4 regions of the Sporomusa rhizae genome follow, and region 3 is predicted to be linked to each of the others. Evidence: riboswitches for the same ligand, from Rfam matches in the RefSeq annotation. Region 3 holds a riboswitch; each other region holds the start of a gene.
The links. A riboswitch is a leader RNA that binds a small molecule or an ion and turns the genes downstream of it on or off. The one in region 3 is predicted to bind S-adenosylmethionine.
Positions count from the first base shown of each region.

Region 1: linked by a shared signal. The riboswitch ahead of SRRS_RS02965 (PLP-dependent aspartate aminotransferase family protein) and the one ahead of SRRS_RS06300 (homoserine O-acetyltransferase) in region 3 are both predicted to bind S-adenosylmethionine.
Region 2: linked by a shared signal. The riboswitch ahead of SRRS_RS17465 (MetQ/NlpA family ABC transporter substrate-binding protein) and the one ahead of SRRS_RS06300 (homoserine O-acetyltransferase) in region 3 are both predicted to bind S-adenosylmethionine.
Region 4: linked by a shared signal. The riboswitch ahead of SRRS_RS08670 (hypothetical protein) and the one ahead of SRRS_RS06300 (homoserine O-acetyltransferase) in region 3 are both predicted to bind S-adenosylmethionine.

Region 1 covers NZ_CP156925.1:649,569-653,780, forward strand. The annotation lists gene SRRS_RS02960 (alpha/beta hydrolase) at 1-448, opposite strand, end outside; gene SRRS_RS02965 (PLP-dependent aspartate aminotransferase family protein) at 754-1,896, opposite strand; SAM riboswitch class I at 1,977-2,074, opposite strand; gene SRRS_RS02970 (ABC transporter substrate-binding protein) at 2,708-4,009, shown strand; gene SRRS_RS02975 (carbohydrate ABC transporter permease) at 4,151-4,212, shown strand, end outside.
Region 2 covers NZ_CP156925.1:3,685,566-3,689,777, reverse strand. The annotation lists gene SRRS_RS17475 (sigma 54-interacting transcriptional regulator) at 1-629, shown strand, start outside; gene SRRS_RS17470 (aminopeptidase) at 611-1,726, shown strand; gene SRRS_RS17465 (MetQ/NlpA family ABC transporter substrate-binding protein) at 1,790-2,611, opposite strand; SAM riboswitch class I at 2,718-2,821, opposite strand; gene SRRS_RS17460 (YerC/YecD family TrpR-related protein) at 3,028-3,345, shown strand; gene hisZ (ATP phosphoribosyltransferase regulatory subunit) at 3,348-4,212, shown strand, end outside.
Region 3 covers NZ_CP156925.1:1,423,894-1,428,105, forward strand. The annotation lists gene SRRS_RS06290 (acyl-CoA dehydratase activase) at 154-930, shown strand; gene SRRS_RS06295 (double-cubane-cluster-containing anaerobic reductase) at 959-2,068, shown strand; SAM riboswitch class I at 2,154-2,257, shown strand; gene SRRS_RS06300 (homoserine O-acetyltransferase) at 2,338-3,558, shown strand; gene SRRS_RS06305 (homocysteine synthase) at 3,618-4,212, shown strand, end outside.
Region 4 covers NZ_CP156925.1:1,935,890-1,940,101, reverse strand. The annotation lists gene SRRS_RS08685 (acetyl-CoA hydrolase/transferase family protein) at 1-35, opposite strand, end outside; gene SRRS_RS08680 (IclR family transcriptional regulator) at 68-862, opposite strand; gene SRRS_RS08675 (hypothetical protein) at 1,103-1,273, opposite strand; gene SRRS_RS08670 (hypothetical protein) at 1,305-1,901, opposite strand; SAM riboswitch class I at 2,069-2,171, opposite strand; tRNA gene SRRS_RS08665 (tRNA-Leu) at 2,371-2,459, opposite strand; tRNA gene SRRS_RS08660 (tRNA-Cys) at 2,466-2,540, opposite strand; tRNA gene SRRS_RS08655 (tRNA-Gly) at 2,551-2,625, opposite strand; tRNA gene SRRS_RS08650 (tRNA-Phe) at 2,631-2,706, opposite strand; gene trsS (radical SAM (seleno)protein TrsS) at 2,783-4,189, opposite strand.

The DNA of each region.
Region 1 (4,212 bases), 770 kb from region 3:
CAAAAATTATGTTTTGAAAATTTTGGACAGGCTGAGTGACTGGGGCTAACGCTACCCGGCCGGCAATAGCGCTGTCTTCATGACTAAGCACAATCAAGCCGCCTAAGCTGTGCCCTAAGAGATAGATTGGCAGGCCTTCAAATTCGGGCAAGCTTTTTACCCAGGCTATGACATTTCGCAAATCGGTTTGCCAATTTTTTATTGTAGTATCTGTGGCAAATTCACCATCACTTTCGCCGGAACCGCTAAAGTCAAAGCGAATGGCGATGAGACCTGCGGCCTCAATGGCATTTGCTATATGTAGCATTAGCTGATTGGTGCCGACTTTCTCACTGGTAAAACCATGGCAGCAAATGACGACAGGGGTCTGTGTTACGGTAAAACTATGCGTCTGGATCATAGCAGACAATTTGCGGTGTTGGCTTACTATCCATTCATGTTTTTTCATTCATAATCTCCTCCTCAAATAACTAAAGGCTAAAAAGCGACTTGTATCACTTTTTAGCCTTTAGTTCTCTAATCAGCTATATATTAAGTTTAAAAAAAGGCTAGAGCATAGTTATTTTAAACTATCTTTAGCCTTCAGTTCTCTGATCAGCTTTACCGGTATTTACTATTTTTCATTATGCTAACACTACCTGGGGGTATTGTCAAGAAAAAAATCTTAGCCCAGCTTCCACACTGCTTGGGCAATTTTACTCAAGTCCTTGGGCCAGTAACAAGCAGGGGTAAATTATTTTACCTTCTTTCATTTTACGCAAGCGCTTGTGCTAAATCGGTAATAATATCTTCCACATCTTCAATACCGACCGACAAGCGCAGCAGACAGTCGCTAATGCCTAACCGCTCTCTAATGTCAGCCGGAATGTCGGCGTGGGTCTGTATTGCAGGGAAGGTAATTAAGGATTCGACACCGCCCAAACTTTCAGCAAATTGGAGGACCTTTACCTTGCGCAGTATCTCACCAGGCAGGAGGGGGTGGTTTATTACAAAGGACAGCATGCCGCCATACCCGGACGCCTGGGCGTCTTGAATTTTTTTACCGGGGTGGTCTGCCAGGCCGGGATAATACACTTTATTAACACTGGGATGGGTGGTAAGCCATTCGGCGACAGATAATGCGTTTTTTTCGTGTTGACGCGACCGAACTGCCAGCGTCTTGAGACCGCGGAGCAGTAGCCAGCTATCCTGAGGTCCGAGAATCGCGCCGGTGGCGTTTTGGATAAAACCGATTTTTTCGCACAGAGCTGGATCTTTGGCAACGGCTAGGCCGCAGATAACATCATTGTGCCCGGCTAAATATTTGCTGCCGCTATGAACGACAATATCGGCGCCAAGCGCCAAAGGTTGTTGGAAATAGGGGGATAAGAAGGTGTTATCAACAATAGTATGAATAGGATGGGAGCTATACTTACGGGCTATAGACGTAATAGCCCGGATATCGGCAATTTTCATCAGCGGGTTGGTAGGTGTTTCAAGCAATATAGCTTTAGTGGCAGGCTGTATCGATTGGCGCACATCTTCAAGATTGCCGGTATCGACAAAAGTAGCTGTCAAGCCGAATTGGCTAAATAACTTGTCAAGAATGCGATATGTCCCGCCATAGCAGTCTTCGGTGATAATAAGATGATCTCCTGGCCGGTATAACATAAGTATTGCCGTAATGGCGGCCATGCCTGAGGAAAAAGCAAAACCGGCATGTCCTTCTTCCAGAACGGCTATAGCTTCTTCGACTGCTTGGCGGGTGGGATTTTGGGTGCGGGAATAGTCATAGCCGGTACTACGGCCAAGCTCGGGATGACGGAAGGTTGCTGTCTGATAGATAGGGGTACTGATGGCTCCGGTAGTCCTGTCAGTTACCAGGCCGGCATGGACAATTTTGGTTGCTAATTTCATATAACCCAACTCCTTAATTTATTATGACAATAACGACAAAAACGGCTCTTCCGTAAGAAGAGCCGTCTGCTAAACATAATCACTCATCTTCCGGATTGCTCCGCTGGATTTAGCACCTTGCATAAATGCTGGTTGCTGGGTGTCATAGGGCCAGTCCCTCGACCACTCTTGATAAGTTCGATATTATTTTTAATTTTTAATGAATATTATTTTGACACAATCAATAAAGTTTGTCAATAATTATTTACTAGGCCCTATCCCCTGTGTTCCTCTAACTTTTATGCCGGGCACTAACTACTTTCATTTGTTCAACAAGTAACTTAATTATAATGCCTAAAGTGATGTAAGCGGGGAAAGAATGGAGATTTGTCCACTTTATTGGGACATAAAAGCCTGATTTAACTAATATAGGTTCCATAATAAAACTAAAAATACCCGATAAGACGCAGATTGCTGTGATGAAAGATCTCCAGGTTGCGCAATATTGATAGATAAGTGAATAGATTACTGGAAGCATCATATAATCGATAGCGGTTGAAGGTGGAAAGACAGGTATCAAATTATCTTTACTCCAATAGGCTGTGAGAATGGGTAAGCCACACGAAAATCCTCCCATTTATCTTTATGCAAAAGGCTGAAATACTTGGAAAACAAGTGTTTCAGCCTTTTTAATTGCAGGATAGGGGAATTAGCTAAGTAATCGCAGCCATTATAGTAATTCTTTACATAGGTTTTACATAATTGTAACATTAAGGTTTTTTCCGGGTGCTATACTGAAAGCAAAATCCAGAGGGGGAGGAAGTACATAAAGGTGAAGAAAAATATCCTAAAGATAATAGCTATGGGATTGCTCAGTACCATGCTGCTGGCAGGCTGCGGAGCTCCTGGTTCCACAGGAAATTCGGCGCCGAATGGGAAAAAGGTAAAGATTGAATACTGGCATTGTAATGCAGAGACTCAGGGAGGAAAAACAGTAGAACAACTTGTTAGCGAATTTAATGCCCAGAGCAAAGACGTAGAGGTTGTGGCACGATACAATCCTGATATGTACAAGGGCTTAATGCAGAATCTGCAGGCGGAGGTTGCAACCGGAAAATCACCGGCCGTAGTACAAATTGGCTGGGCATTTTTGGATTACTTTTCTAATAACTTCAGCTATGTTGAACCACAGAAAGTAATTGATGAGAACTTTCCTGAGGATAAAACCTTTTTGCAGGATAATTTTTTGCCCAACGTATTAGGGCTTGCTAAAAACAGCAAAGGGAGTCAGGTAGGTATTCCTTACTCCTTGAGCACTCCGGTGCTTTATATTAACAAAGATCTTTTGCGGCAGGCCGGTCTGGATGAAAACGGGCCAAAAACGTGGGAAGAGTTGATTGTATTTGCTAATACCATTAAAGAGAAGACAGGAAAATACGGTTTTTATATGCAGGAGCCTGCCGATAACTGGGCGCAACAGGCACTTATGGAAAGTAACGGTGCAAGAATGATGACAAATGGCAAGGCAAGTTTTGCTTCTGAAGAAGGTATTCAAGCGTACGAGGCTTATGCAGATATGGTCGCCAATAAGAAATCCGCATTACACATTTCCTGGGGTGAGGGCGTACAGTCTTTTATTAATGGTAATGTAGGCATGTTATATACAACAATCGCCCAGCGTGCAAACATTCAAAAGGGTGCTTCTTTTGACGTTGCAGCAATAAATTCGCCGGCATGGCAGGGCAAGCCGAAGAGACTGCCGGCAGGCGGCTGTTTCCTGGCTATTACCGCTAAGACGAAGGAAGAACAGAAAGCAGCATGGAAATTTGAAAAATTCCTGTATAGCGTTGAATCCATGGCGGCCTGGACTAAGGGTACGGGATATGTGCCGCCGCGTAAAGATGTTGCCACAGCTGAGAACGGATTAAAGAACTTTTTGGTTGAAAATAAAATGATGGCCGCTGCAACGACACAGATGGATGGCGTAGTATCCTGGACTTCTTTTCCGGGAGATGCAGGTCTTCAGGCCGAGCAACTTCTTCTTGATGTAAGGGACCGGATTTTGAACGGCAGCATTTCAGCGCGAGATGGGCTGACGCAAACGCAGGCAAAGATTAATGAACTGCTGAAATAAAAGAAGATCGGGAAGAACAAGTCCGGGTAATCGGTGAATAGGCCCGATGAAAGCGCAGGGAATAGAGGAAAGAACGGTGGCCTAAGAATATATTCTCGAGCCACCGTTCTTTTTAATGGTTGAGATAAGACAATAAAGAGGGTGAAGAAAATAGATAAAAAACAAGTATGGCATAAATTCATTAACAGCAACACTTTGATCGC
Region 2 (4,212 bases), 2.3 Mb from region 3:
CCAACCGTAATTTGGAGCAAATGGTCGGAGACGGATTGTTCCGGGCTGATCTTTATTACCGTCTAAATGTTCTTCCCCTATATATACCGCCTTTGCGAAAGCGGAAAGAAGATATTCCTTTGTTGATACAGGAGTTCATAAAACGGGTATGTCATGAGCTTAAACGACCGGCTTTTCAGTTTTCGCAGGGCGCCATCGAAATTATGCTGCAATATGGCTGGCCTGGTAATATTCGAGAACTTGAAAATGTCATACAGTACTTGGGCCACATTGTCGATGATGTTGTGTTGACTGAACATTTGTTGTTTAACAGAGAGGAAAAGTATAGTCAGGTGGCTACAGATGCTTATAATCATGAATTTGAAACAATGTACCAGTCGTATGTAAGTAAGGGGTTTATTCATGAAATGCAAGGGATTCTGCAGACTATAAAAAAAGCCAATTATGCTGTCGGCAGAAACTATATAATTAGCCAAATGAGAACCCAGGGATGGGATATAACCGAACAACAGCTTCGCTACCGTTTGCACTTGTTAAAGCAAGATAACTTACTGGAAGTCGGGCGGGGACGGCAAGGCAGCAGCCTGACAAAAAAAGGAGAGGAATTCATATGTTGGATGAAAGAATAAAAAAACTGGCGGTTAATCTTATTAATTATTCGGTTCGTCTGCAAAAGGGAGAAAAACTGCTTATTGAAGTTTTTGACGGCGGGCAAGATCTTGCCCGGGCATTAATATCTGAAGCCTATAAGGCAGGCGGTATGCCGTTTGTAACTTTCAAGAGCCAGGCTTTACAGCGGGCATTATTATTTGAATGTGATAAAGAGCAAATAGACTTAATCGCTGGTTGGGAAGCTGTGCGAATGCAGAACATGGACGCGTATATTGCTATTCGTGCCTATGACAATGTAAATGAGCTGTCTGACATTCCAGCTGAAAAATCCCTGATATACCAACAAAACTGGTGGAAGCCGGTACATACAGATGTTCGTATTGCTAAAACCAAGTGGTGTGTATTGCGGTACCCCGGACCTGCCATGGCACAGATGGCGGGCATGAGCACCGAATCATTTGCCGATTTTTATTTTAAAGTCAGCAATATGGATTACGCCAAACTGGCAGCAGCTGAGGAACCGTTGGTGAAACTTATGGAACAAACCGATCAGGTGCGTATAACCGGTCCAGGGACCGATGTGGAGTTTTCCATCAGTGGAATCCCTGTTATGAAATCCTGTGGACTGAGAAATATCCCGTGTGGAGAAGTATTTACCGCCCCGGTCAAAGACTCGGTGAACGGTGTTGTAACCTATAATTGCCCGACTATTACTCAGGGAAAGGCCTTTGATAATATTTGTCTCCGGTTTGAGAAGGGGAAAATTGTTGAGGCTACTGCCAATCATACCGCAACTTTGAATCAGATTTTGGATACTGATGAGGGAGCACGTTATATTGGTGAATTTTCCTTAGGGGTAAACCCCTATATTCATCACCCAATGCGGGATATATTATTTGATGAAAAGATTAGCGGCAGCTTTCATTTTACTCCCGGTAATGCCTATGCTACTGCTTTTAACGGCAATAAATCGGCTATTCATTGGGATTTGGTGTGCATTCAGACCCCGGCTTACGGCGGTGGAGAAATCTGGTTTGACGGCAAGCTGGTTCGCAAAGACGGAAAGTTTGTGTTGCCTGAACTGGCAGGACTTAATCCGGAAAATTGGGAGTAGAGAGAAAATAGATAATAAAACAGGCTTGCTCCTTTTTATAAGAAAGGTGCAAGCCTGTTGCAATTAGAACGCAGGTACTACTGCGCCTTGATATTTGTCATTGATAAACTTCTTAACTTCCGGTGAAGTCAGAGCTTTTGTCAGCTTCTGGATTTCAGGACGATTTTCGTCACCTTTGCGCACGGTAAGGATATTAACATAAGGGGAGTCATTTTGTTCAATAAACAGAGCGTCTTTGGTAGGAACAAGTTTGGCTTCAAGTGCATAGTTGGTATTGATCACTGCTAAGGCAACATCGTCAAGAGAGCGGGGCAGTTGCGGAGCTTCGAGTTCGCGGATTTTTACGTTTTTAGGATTTTCAGTAATATCTTTTATGGTAGCGTTAACACCGGCACCATCTTTTAGCTTAATAATTCCGGCTTTGGCTAGCAATGCTAATGCGCGTCCACCATTGGTAGGGTCGTTAGGAATACCGATTTGAGCGCCATTTTGCAGATCGTTAAGGTTTTTAATTTTCTTGGAGTAAATACCCATTGGTTCGATGTGCACTGCGGCAGTGTAGGTGAGATCCAGTTTGCGTTCGGCGCTAAATTTGGTCAGATAAGGAATGTGCTGGAAGAAGTTAGCATCAAGCTCTTTTTCAGCTACGGCAATATTGGGACGTACATAGTCGGTCATCTCAACGATAACCAAATTGATGCCTTCTTTTTCTAACAGCGGTTTAACCACATTAAGAATTTCGGCATGTGGTACAGCGGTTGCACCCACTTTGATTGTTGTTTTATCTGAAGCAGCAGGAGCGGCTGGTTGTTTGCTGCCACAACCGGCAACAAAAGCGGATAAAGCCAATATGGCGGCAATTAATAGTAAAGTAAACTTTTTCATTAAAAATTAATCCTCCTTAAAATTGCATGTAAATTACTTTATGTGCTCCTCCTTTCAGAAATAAATAAAGCCTCTTCGGCAGTCCGAAGAGGCTTTGTTGTCCAGTTCTTCATCTGCCAGGAATTAATCCTGTGGAATTGGCACCGTTCGCGTTTGCGATGGTTGCCGCGGCGTCATTGGGCCATTCCCTCAGCCAGCTCTTGATGAACAATATGTAATTTACTTGAGCTTTATATTAACATGGCGCTCAGAGACCTGTCAACAAAAAAATAAATAGTATTATTTGCCAAATAAGTGGGAATGTTTATTTTAGGGTATTTTAATTAAATAAAGAAGAAAAGAAATAAAGAAGGAAAAATTCTGCAAACAGCGAATAAGCTATGTAATAACAAGTATGTACAGGGAGGCGTAGCTGTATGACAGCAAACCCTAAGTTAAAAGACGATATTACCGACCAACTGTTCCGCGCTATTTTATCATTGAAAACCGAAGAAGAGTGCTACCAATTCTTTGAGGATGTATCTACCATTGGCGAGCTAAAATCGATGGCACAGCGGCTGGAAGTTGCCCGGCTGTTGAAAGCAGGGGTAATTTATGATGACATTGTTGCCGCAACCGGTGCCAGCACGGCAACGATCAGCCGAGTTAAACGCTGTCTGTATTACGGGGCAGATGGCTATAAGACAGTTTTGGCGCGCCTGGAAGAAGACCAGGCAGATCAGAATGGAGTGTAATTATGAATAATAATAATTTCGTGCCTCAGATTCCGTATGGCACGCGGGATTTATTACCGCGTGAAGCCAAACAGAAACGGATTGTCGAAGGCGCGCTGGCGGAACTCTTTTCCCGCTGGGGTTATGCAGAAGTTGTAACTCCGACCTTTGAGTATATGGAAACCCTGACGGTAGGTACAGGGAGTGATATTCAACAGCATGTCTTTAAGTTTTTTGATAAAAACAACCGGACTTTGGCGCTTAGGCCGGATATGACAACTCCAATTGCCCGGGTAGTGGCCACCAGGCTGAAAGAAACTCCTCTGCCTATCAGGCTGTTTTACCTCAATAACGTCTTTAGACATGAACAGGCGCAGGCTGGCAGGCAGTGCGAGTTTTATCAGGCCGGCGTTGAACTTTTGGGAGCGCCTGACCCGGCCGCGGATGCTGAAGTTGTGGCGCTGGCTGTAGAAGCTATGCTGGAGTCCGGGCTGACTAATTTTCAAATCAGTTTGGGCCAAGTTGATTTTATCAACGGCCTTATGGCAGAAAGCGGCCTGAGTCCGAAATATCAGCAAAAAGTAAAGTATGCCATGGTTAGCCGCGATTTGGTAGGGCTGGGCGAGCTCTTAGACCAAAGTGGTCTGAGCCCGGCAGCACAAGAATTGCTAAAACAGATTCCGGTATTGCATGGGCGGGACGAAATGCTGAATAAAGCATACCAGCTAACAAATAATGAACTTAGCCGGACGGCACTGGGTAACCTTGCCGACATCCGCAAGCTCTTAACAGCCTATGGTGTGGATAGCTATGTAAATTTTGATTTAGGTATTATTCGTGATTTTGATTATTATACAGGAATGGTATTCGAAGGTTATACGCCTGGCT
Region 3 (4,212 bases):
GCAATTAATTTAAAAGGTATTTTAACTATGGAGACATAGTTAAAATACCTTTTTTTTGCAGCAGGAATAAAAAAGGCGGCAGCGAATATAATGATAGAATATTTATACTAGAGTGATAAAATTATTCTTTAATAAACTTTTAACAGGTGAAGTATGGACGGTAAAGTTGTTGTGGGTATTGACGCTGGCTCTTCCGCGGTTAAGCTCACCTTATATGATGGAAAAAGGAATGAAAATTTTATTTGCCCTTCTGGCTGGAATCCACGGGAGCAGGCCGACGGGTTGCTTAAAACGGCGCTAAAGAGTTATGGCGCTAGCAATGCGGCCTTTATTGTAGGAACCGGTTACGGACGGTTAAATCTGCCTTGTGTTACTAAAGCCATGACGGAGATAACCTGTCATGGCCGCGGTGCGGTTTATTTAGTGCCGGAAACCAGGAGTATTATTGACATCGGCGGCCAGGATGCCAAAGCCATCCGGGTGGATGAGCAGGGAAAAGTTCAGGATTTCGTCATGAATGACAAGTGTGCTGCCGGCACAGGCCGGTTTTTGCAGGTCATGGCTAATGCGCTGGGACTTGATATAACAAGAATTGGTGATATTGAGGCAGATGCTGCTGGGGAAGAATGCACAATAAATTCTATGTGTACAGTGTTTGCCGAGTCTGAGGTAATTGGCATGGTAAACCGGGGCGTTTCCCGTCAAGCAATTATTGCGGCGTTATATCGTTCTATTGCCGGACGGGTAGCGGTAATGACATCAGGTATCCAGCCATCATCACCAGTTATGTTTACGGGCGGTTTGGCCCAGAATAAGGCTTTGCGGCGACAACTGGCTGCCAAACTGGGTTTGGAGATGGTTACACATGAGCAAGCGGTATTTGCCGGCTCTATAGGGGCCGCACTGTTTGCCTGGGATAATGTGAAATGATGATTTTAAAAGTGGGGGGAGTAAAGCTATGTCAGATGCTTTTACAATGTTGAAAGAGATTAAAGAAACAGGTAAAAAAGTAGTAGGCTTTTATTGTGTCTTTGCCCCGCAGGAGCTGGTTTTAGCAGCCGATGCACTGGGATTTGCTTTGTGTGCTACCAAAGAAGAGGCTATCCCGGCCGGTGAAAAAACGCTGCCACGGAATTTTTGTCCGCTTATCAAGTCGTCCTATGGCTTCGCTGTAACCGACAAGTGTCCGTACTTTTTGTATTCTGACCTCATCATTGGTGAGACAACTTGCGACGGTAAGAAGAAAATGTTTGAACTAATGAAGGAATTTAAACCTGTACATGTCATGAAACTGCCGCAGAGCTACCTGGACGATAATGATAAAGCCTACTGGTTAAGCGAGGTAAAAGTTTTAAAAGATGTTTTGGAAAAAGAGCTTGATGCAGAGATAACTGAAGATAAATTGCGTGAAGCAATTAAGGTTCTTAATAAGGAGCGGTTACTCATGCAGCAACTGGCCGAATACATGAAACACGACCCGGTTCCTCTAACCGGACAAGACTTTTTGAAATTAATGTGGGGGCGAAACTTCGTAACCGACCGGGCCGAGTTTGCGGAACAACTGAAGTCGGTTATCAGTGATGTAGCTGACTCCGTTGCCAAAGGCGAAGCTGCTATGCCAAAAGGCGCTAAACGGATTATAGTAACCGGTGTACCTACCGGCATAGGTTCCGAAAAAGTGATTAAGATTATTGAGGACTGCGGCGCGGCTGTTGTTTATATCGAGAACTGCTCAGGCATGAAACAGTTTGTAACGCTTGTTGATGAAAACAAACCACCGCTTGAGGCTATTGCAGAAAAGTATCTGGCAACTCCTTGTTCCTGTATGAGTCCTAATCCTACCCGCTTGCAAATCCTTGCCCAACTTGTTAAGGATTACAAGGCAGATGGAATTGTTGATATTACCTGGCAAGGCTGTCATACCTATAATGTTGAAAGCCGGGTTGTGAAGGAGTTTTTAAAACAGAACGGAGATACTCCGTTTATGCAGATAGAAACTGACTATTCGCAAGGCGACGTAGAACAAATTAAAACAAGAGTTCAAGCATTTCTTGAAATGATGGGCTAATTTGTAAAATGCAAGTAAGATATACTTGACAAATGTATTTTGTTTAGGTATCATGTATACATCTACCAAATAATTAAATACTTAACTCTTATCCAGAGAGGTCGAGGGACTGGCCCGATGACACCCGGCAACCGGCGTACAACGCAGTGGTGCTAATTCCAGCAGGATAAACATCCTGGGAGATGAGAGGGATTAGGCGTATAATAGTAGGCCCCCTCTTATTGAGGGGGCTTTTGGTTTATATTTGTTAGTTTAAAGGAGGATGCCCTATGGTAGTTACTTGTTTTCCCGGTTTTAAATGGCGACCGCAACTCAAGCTGGCGCAGGTTGCCACACCGGAAAATCCTATGGATTTAGTGCAGGGAGACAGTTTGTCAGAAATAACAGTTGCCTATGAAACTTATGGCAACATGTCGGAAGCCCGTGACAATGTAATTTTACTGGCACATGCACTTACAGGTGACAGTCATCCGGCAGCCCATGATCTGTATGATGAAAAAGGTTGGTGGGAACCGTTAATTGGGCCGGACCGGCCGCTTGATACTAATCGCTTTTACATTATTTGCGCTAACGTCCTGGGCGGCTGCCAGGGTACTACCGGACCGGCTTCCATTGACCCTGCCAGCGGTAACCCGTATGGTATGCGTTTCCCGGAGATTACTGTCAGGGACATCGTTCGTGTGCAAAAACGATTGTTAGAGGTTTTGGGTATTGACCATTTAGCGATGGTAATTGGCGGTTCCATGGGCGGCATGCAGACTTTGCAATGGGCGGTTGATTACCCGGGGTTTATCGATGCTGCTGTTGTTATTGCCGCTCCGGGCTATTCCGCACCGCAAGCCATTGCTTATAACCGGGTGGGGCGTCAGGCAGTTACCCTTGATCCTGATTGGAAAAACGGTGATTATTACGGTGGGCCTGGACCAGTCAGAGGGTTTGCGGCCGCCAGGGCATTAGGAATGATTACTTATCAAAGCGAAATGTCTATGGCTTACAAGTTTGGCCGCCGTACCCGCGAGGGGCAGTTTGAAGTAGAAAACTATCTTGATTATCAGGGAGAAAGTATTGCTAAACGGTTTGATGCCAACTCGTATTTATACTTACTGCGGGCACTGGATTTGTTTGATATTAGCGCTGGATATTCCTCGTGTGAAGAGGCCTTGGCGAGAATCGACGCCAAGGTACTGGTGGTAGGGGTCAGCTCAGACATCTTATACCCGGCCTATCAACAGCAGGAGTTGGCTAAAATTCTGAAAAGCGTAGGGGTTTGTACCGACTTTGCCATTATTGACAGTCCTCACGGCCATGACGGGTTTCTGATTGACTTTCAGCTATTGCGGCCGTTACTAACAAGATTTATCAATAAGGTGTTGCCTGCTCCTGCATCGGAGCCGTTTAGACAATGGTTCAAATTCCGCGCGTCCAGTTTAGCGTATCTGGGTGCCCGGTTAGTGCCGGATGTTTACTGCAAGGAGGCCTATTATATCTAATTTTACAGCGTTCGGCAAAAGTAAAATAATTTCTTATTAAAATTTAAGGGGGATTTGACATGACATTACCTGAAAACTTACGTTTTGATACTTTAGCTGTGCATGCCGGGCAGCAGCCTGACCCGGCAACAGGCTCACGTGCGGTTCCTTTATATATGACCACCGCTTACAATTTCCGGGATGCCGACCATGCTGCCGATTTGTTCGGCTTAAAAGAGAGTGGCAATATTTACTCCCGGATAATGAATCCGACAAGTGATGTATTTGAACAGCGTATCGCCGCCTTAGAAGGAGGCGTTGGCGCTTTGGCGTTTGCTTCCGGCCATGCTGCAATTACAGCCGCTATTATTAATATTGCCCAAGCCGGTGATGAGATAGTCAGCTCATCGACCTTGTATGGCGGTACTTATAACATGTTTGCCCATACTCTGCCGCGACTAGGGATTAAGGTCAAGTTTGTAGACCCTGTTAAACCGGAAAACTTCGCGGCTGCTATCACACCCAATACCAAAGCACTATATGCAGAAATTATCGGTAACCCCAAGATTGACGTGCTGGACATTGAAAATGTAGCCGCTGTCGCCCATCAGCATGGATTACCGCTGATTATTGACAGCACGTTTGCGTCACCATATCTTTGCCGGCCGCTGGAAT
Region 4 (4,212 bases), 510 kb from region 3:
GTAAGTTTTGCTCGATATTCTCGCTGAATATCCATTATTCCCCTCCGTCTAAACTAGTATGTCTTGGCTATAAATAACCACGATACCCTAACTCTTGGGAAATTAATCTTGCCTTTTCTTTCATGACTTGCGCAACTGCCTCATACTTTTCTTTGTCGAAACAAGCCGTAGTTCCCGAAACAGTAATCGCTGCCTCAATTTTGCCGTTGGCATTAAGGATTGGCGCTCCAATACAAGTAACACCCTCCATGGTCTCATTGCTCGCCACAGAATAGCCTTGCTCTTTTATTTTAACAATTTCCTCAGTAAGCGCCTGTCTGTCATTAATGGTGCAAGCGGTGTATTGCGGTAATGCCTGGCAAAGCACTTTTTCAATAAACTCATCAGTATTATAGGCAAGGAAAACCTTGCCTAAAGCCGTACTATGGAATGTATTACAATAATCAAAACACGGAATGATGAAAACAGGCCGAGTTGGTTCAAATTTATCCACAATGGTCAGGCGCCCGGCTGATAATACGGCCAGTAAGACAGCTTCATCAACTTCTTCCACCAAAGCTTTAAGGTATGGGGAGGCGATCTTGCGGATATTTAGCCGTTCTGTACAGGCTAAGCCTAACGGCATCAGTCGAAAACCCAAGGTATAGTGTCCGGTATCGGTCTGCCGGACAAAATCTCTTGCCAATAAGGTTTGCAATAAATTGTGTACAGTGCTTTTTTGCACTCCGAGCTCCCGGCTTAATTCGGTAACGCCCATTTCGCGCGATGAACCCTCGAGGATAAAAAGCAATTCGATAGCCCGGTCAACGGATGCAACTAAGTATTTGCTTTTTTCAGTATTACTTGATATATTCTGGCTCAATTTATTTCTTCCTCACTAGCCTACGTTCGGTTATACCGAACATCGTTCTGAATTTTAATTTTAAATATTGTTATTCTACACAATTTGGAAAATTCCTTGTGTTTTTAGCGTGGAAATATTTTTTTGCAGCATTTCTTGCAAAGAATTTAAGCTGTCTTTAAACGAATTTGCTATGCCATAAGTCTTTATCCTAATAAAAAAAAGCATCTGTTGTCCCTTTAAACAGATGCTCTCTGAAATTTAAATTCCGTCGCCATACATGCCTTCGAGCGGCACATTTCTATCTTTCTGAATAAATGTTACTACTTTGCCATCACGAATAATAATAACAACTTCATTCCCCGCCTCTTCTCTTGGGGCCAAGCTGCCGACTTCATTATGTTCGTTGTATCCTTTACCTCTATCCGTCATCGAATGATCTCCTCTCATTTCTTCCTGCTCCTTAGTGTCCAAAGAAACCACTTCTTTCTGTTAAAACCTGCTGGGCTTGCTGAATATGGCTGCTTTTGATTAGAACTTCAATCAGCCCATACGATTCAGTTAAACGCAATATGGGAATATGGGCTTGCGCTAAGCCTGCCGCTACCACCGTTACTGCATTTAACAGCGAATGTCCGTTTTTGGTTTGTACCGCAACTTTAACACAATCGTCAATAACCTCAGGCTTATACTGTAGCTTTTCCAGCCCTTCACAAACTTTTGTTAAAAAAGCTCCCTGGACTACAAAACTCACTTGGTGCGGCTGAATAGACACCATATCCAGGACAGCTCCATAGCCGGCAACAGACTCTAAAACACTCGCTATCTTTCCAGCACCGTTATCTGGCGTAGAATTGAAAAAGGAAACAAGCGCAATCTTCCTGTCATAAGAAACCTGAAATTCCTTGTTTGTTCCAGAATCATCTATTAGTATCGATTTAACATTAGACATGGCTGCCATCGGCGACATTCGTTTGATCTGGCACATTCGCAGTTGCTTATGTTTTTTCTCCGGAACATTTTTTTGCGCTAATTCGCGCGTCAGGGTAACAGTACTCATTGTAAACAGCACCTCCAAATGGCCATACTCTTTTCGTAAATCTAAGAAAAGACTTTGTTTGCGCCAATTCTTTAGAACAAGGGCACAAACCTTAGTCGTTCTTACTTGCTCAAGAGGAAAATATAAAAAGCCCCTTTCCGAGGAAAGGGGCCTGTGTCTACACCTTCCTCTTATCTGCCAGGATTACTCCTGCTGGATTTAGCACCACTGCAGTAAACTGCCGGTTGCCGGGTGTCATCGGGCCAGTCCCTCGACCACTCTTGATAAGAGCTCTTTTAAATTGAATAAATTTTATCACGAACATCTAGAAAATGTCAATATATCAACCAAGCCAAAACCAATTAATAAAGAACCCGGTACAAAACATTAACCCTTACTGAACTGTAGTTACCTTTCAACATGTTTGCATATTTTTTACAAAAAAATAAAAATGAGCTGCCTTTAGACAGCTCCTAACTTATTTTAATATTGGTGCCGAGGACCGGAATCGAACCGGTACGGAAATTTCTTTCCGACGGATTTTAAGTCCGTTGCGTCTGCCAGTTCCGCCACCCCGGCATTATTTGGAGGCGACACCCTGATTTGAACAAGGGGATAAAGGTCTTGCGGACCTGTGCCTTACCACTTGGCTATGTCGCCATAAAAAAAATGGAGCGGAAAACGAGATTCGAACTCGCGACCCTCGCCTTGGCAAGGCGATGCTCTACCGCTGAGCTACTTCCGCTTAAATGGTGCCTCAGGACAGAATCGAACTGTCGACACGAGGATTTTCAGTCCTCTGCTCTACCGACTGAGCTACCGAGGCGTAAATTGTATTACCGACGACAGTTATATATATTATCATGTTTATCATTCCGTGTCAACATAACATCTTTTGGTTTTTATATTATACTGTCTTTTCCTAGTTTCTTCCGATACAGCGGTGCGCCCTGACGGTTAGTGAGATTATAGGCGCAAAACGGAATCAGCCGGTTATCTGGCCCGACTACATGAATAAAACATTGTTTTAATCGATCCAAATCCAAGTTCCATACATCTTGAAATGCCATCCCCGAAACGGCAAGCGTATAGGTATTCACCTGTTCTAGAAATGCATCAAGACTGGCTGTATTTCCAACACCCGCCTGAGTTAATTGATCCTTGCACTTAGTACCAATTTTCGGAGCTGACCATTGCCTGGCAACAAACTGCCTGGCGCGTTTTGCCCCCTCTGTTGCCGGCTTACCCTGACAGCAACAACCGCTCGCCGAATCTTGTTTAAGCGGTTTTATTTGCCCGTCCGGCATTAAAATAAAGTTAGCGTGAAAAGAACAATGGGCATGTTCGCCACCTGGCGGACGGAAATCACTTGCTTTCATTTGCCCGTTTGTCTGTTTTTCAATTTCACGAAGCACCCTAGGAAGCGTAATACGGCCACTGTCGTCAGGCTCTTCGGGATATCTCCCAAAATAGCTTACAGGTTGGAAGTGGACACCCCTGACTATCGGCATGTTTCTTATGGCAAATTTCAAAATATCACCCAACTGACTGTCGTTTACACCAGGAACCAGAGTCGGTACAAGTACCACCCCAAGGTCATGTGCCGCACAAACCTCTATTGCCTTTTTTTTGAGGTCAAATAGTGCCCGCCCTCGCAGTTTTAGGTAGACATCGTCGCTTATCCCATCAAACTGCAAAAAGACACAGTTGAGACCGGCGGCTTTTAATCTCTCTACATATTGTTCATCTGCCGCCAAACGTAAACCATTGGTATTAACCTGGAAAAAAACCAGACCTAGCGTTTTGCCCAAAGCTATAATCTCCGGCAAATCATCACGCATAGTTGGTTCGCCACCTGATAGCTGAATGTTAAACGGGCCGCCACTATTCATTAGCATTCGGTACCAGCCCTCAATAACCTTGAAGTCAGGCTCCTCCTTGCAGCTCTCTGAAGCAGAGGCAAAACAAACCGGACAGTGCAGGTTGCATAGATTTGTTACTTCCAACAACACACAGCAGGTTTGCTGACGGTGCTCCGGACATAGACCGCAGTCAAACGGGCAGCCTTTGTCGACTTGGGTTGCACATGCCACTGGTGACGATGGGATCTGCGGGTTAACCCAATCAAGATACCCAGGCTCTCCTTCCCACACACAGACTTGAACCTCGCCATGCTCCGGGCAGTTTTTTCTCAAATAGACATTATTACCCTTTAACACCCTCACTGCCGGAATCCGCTTCAAACACTCGGGACATACACTTTGGGTTGTCGAAAGCGCTATTTCCTTCTGCTCTATAGCCCTATCCATTGCATCGCTACCTCTCCCTGTAA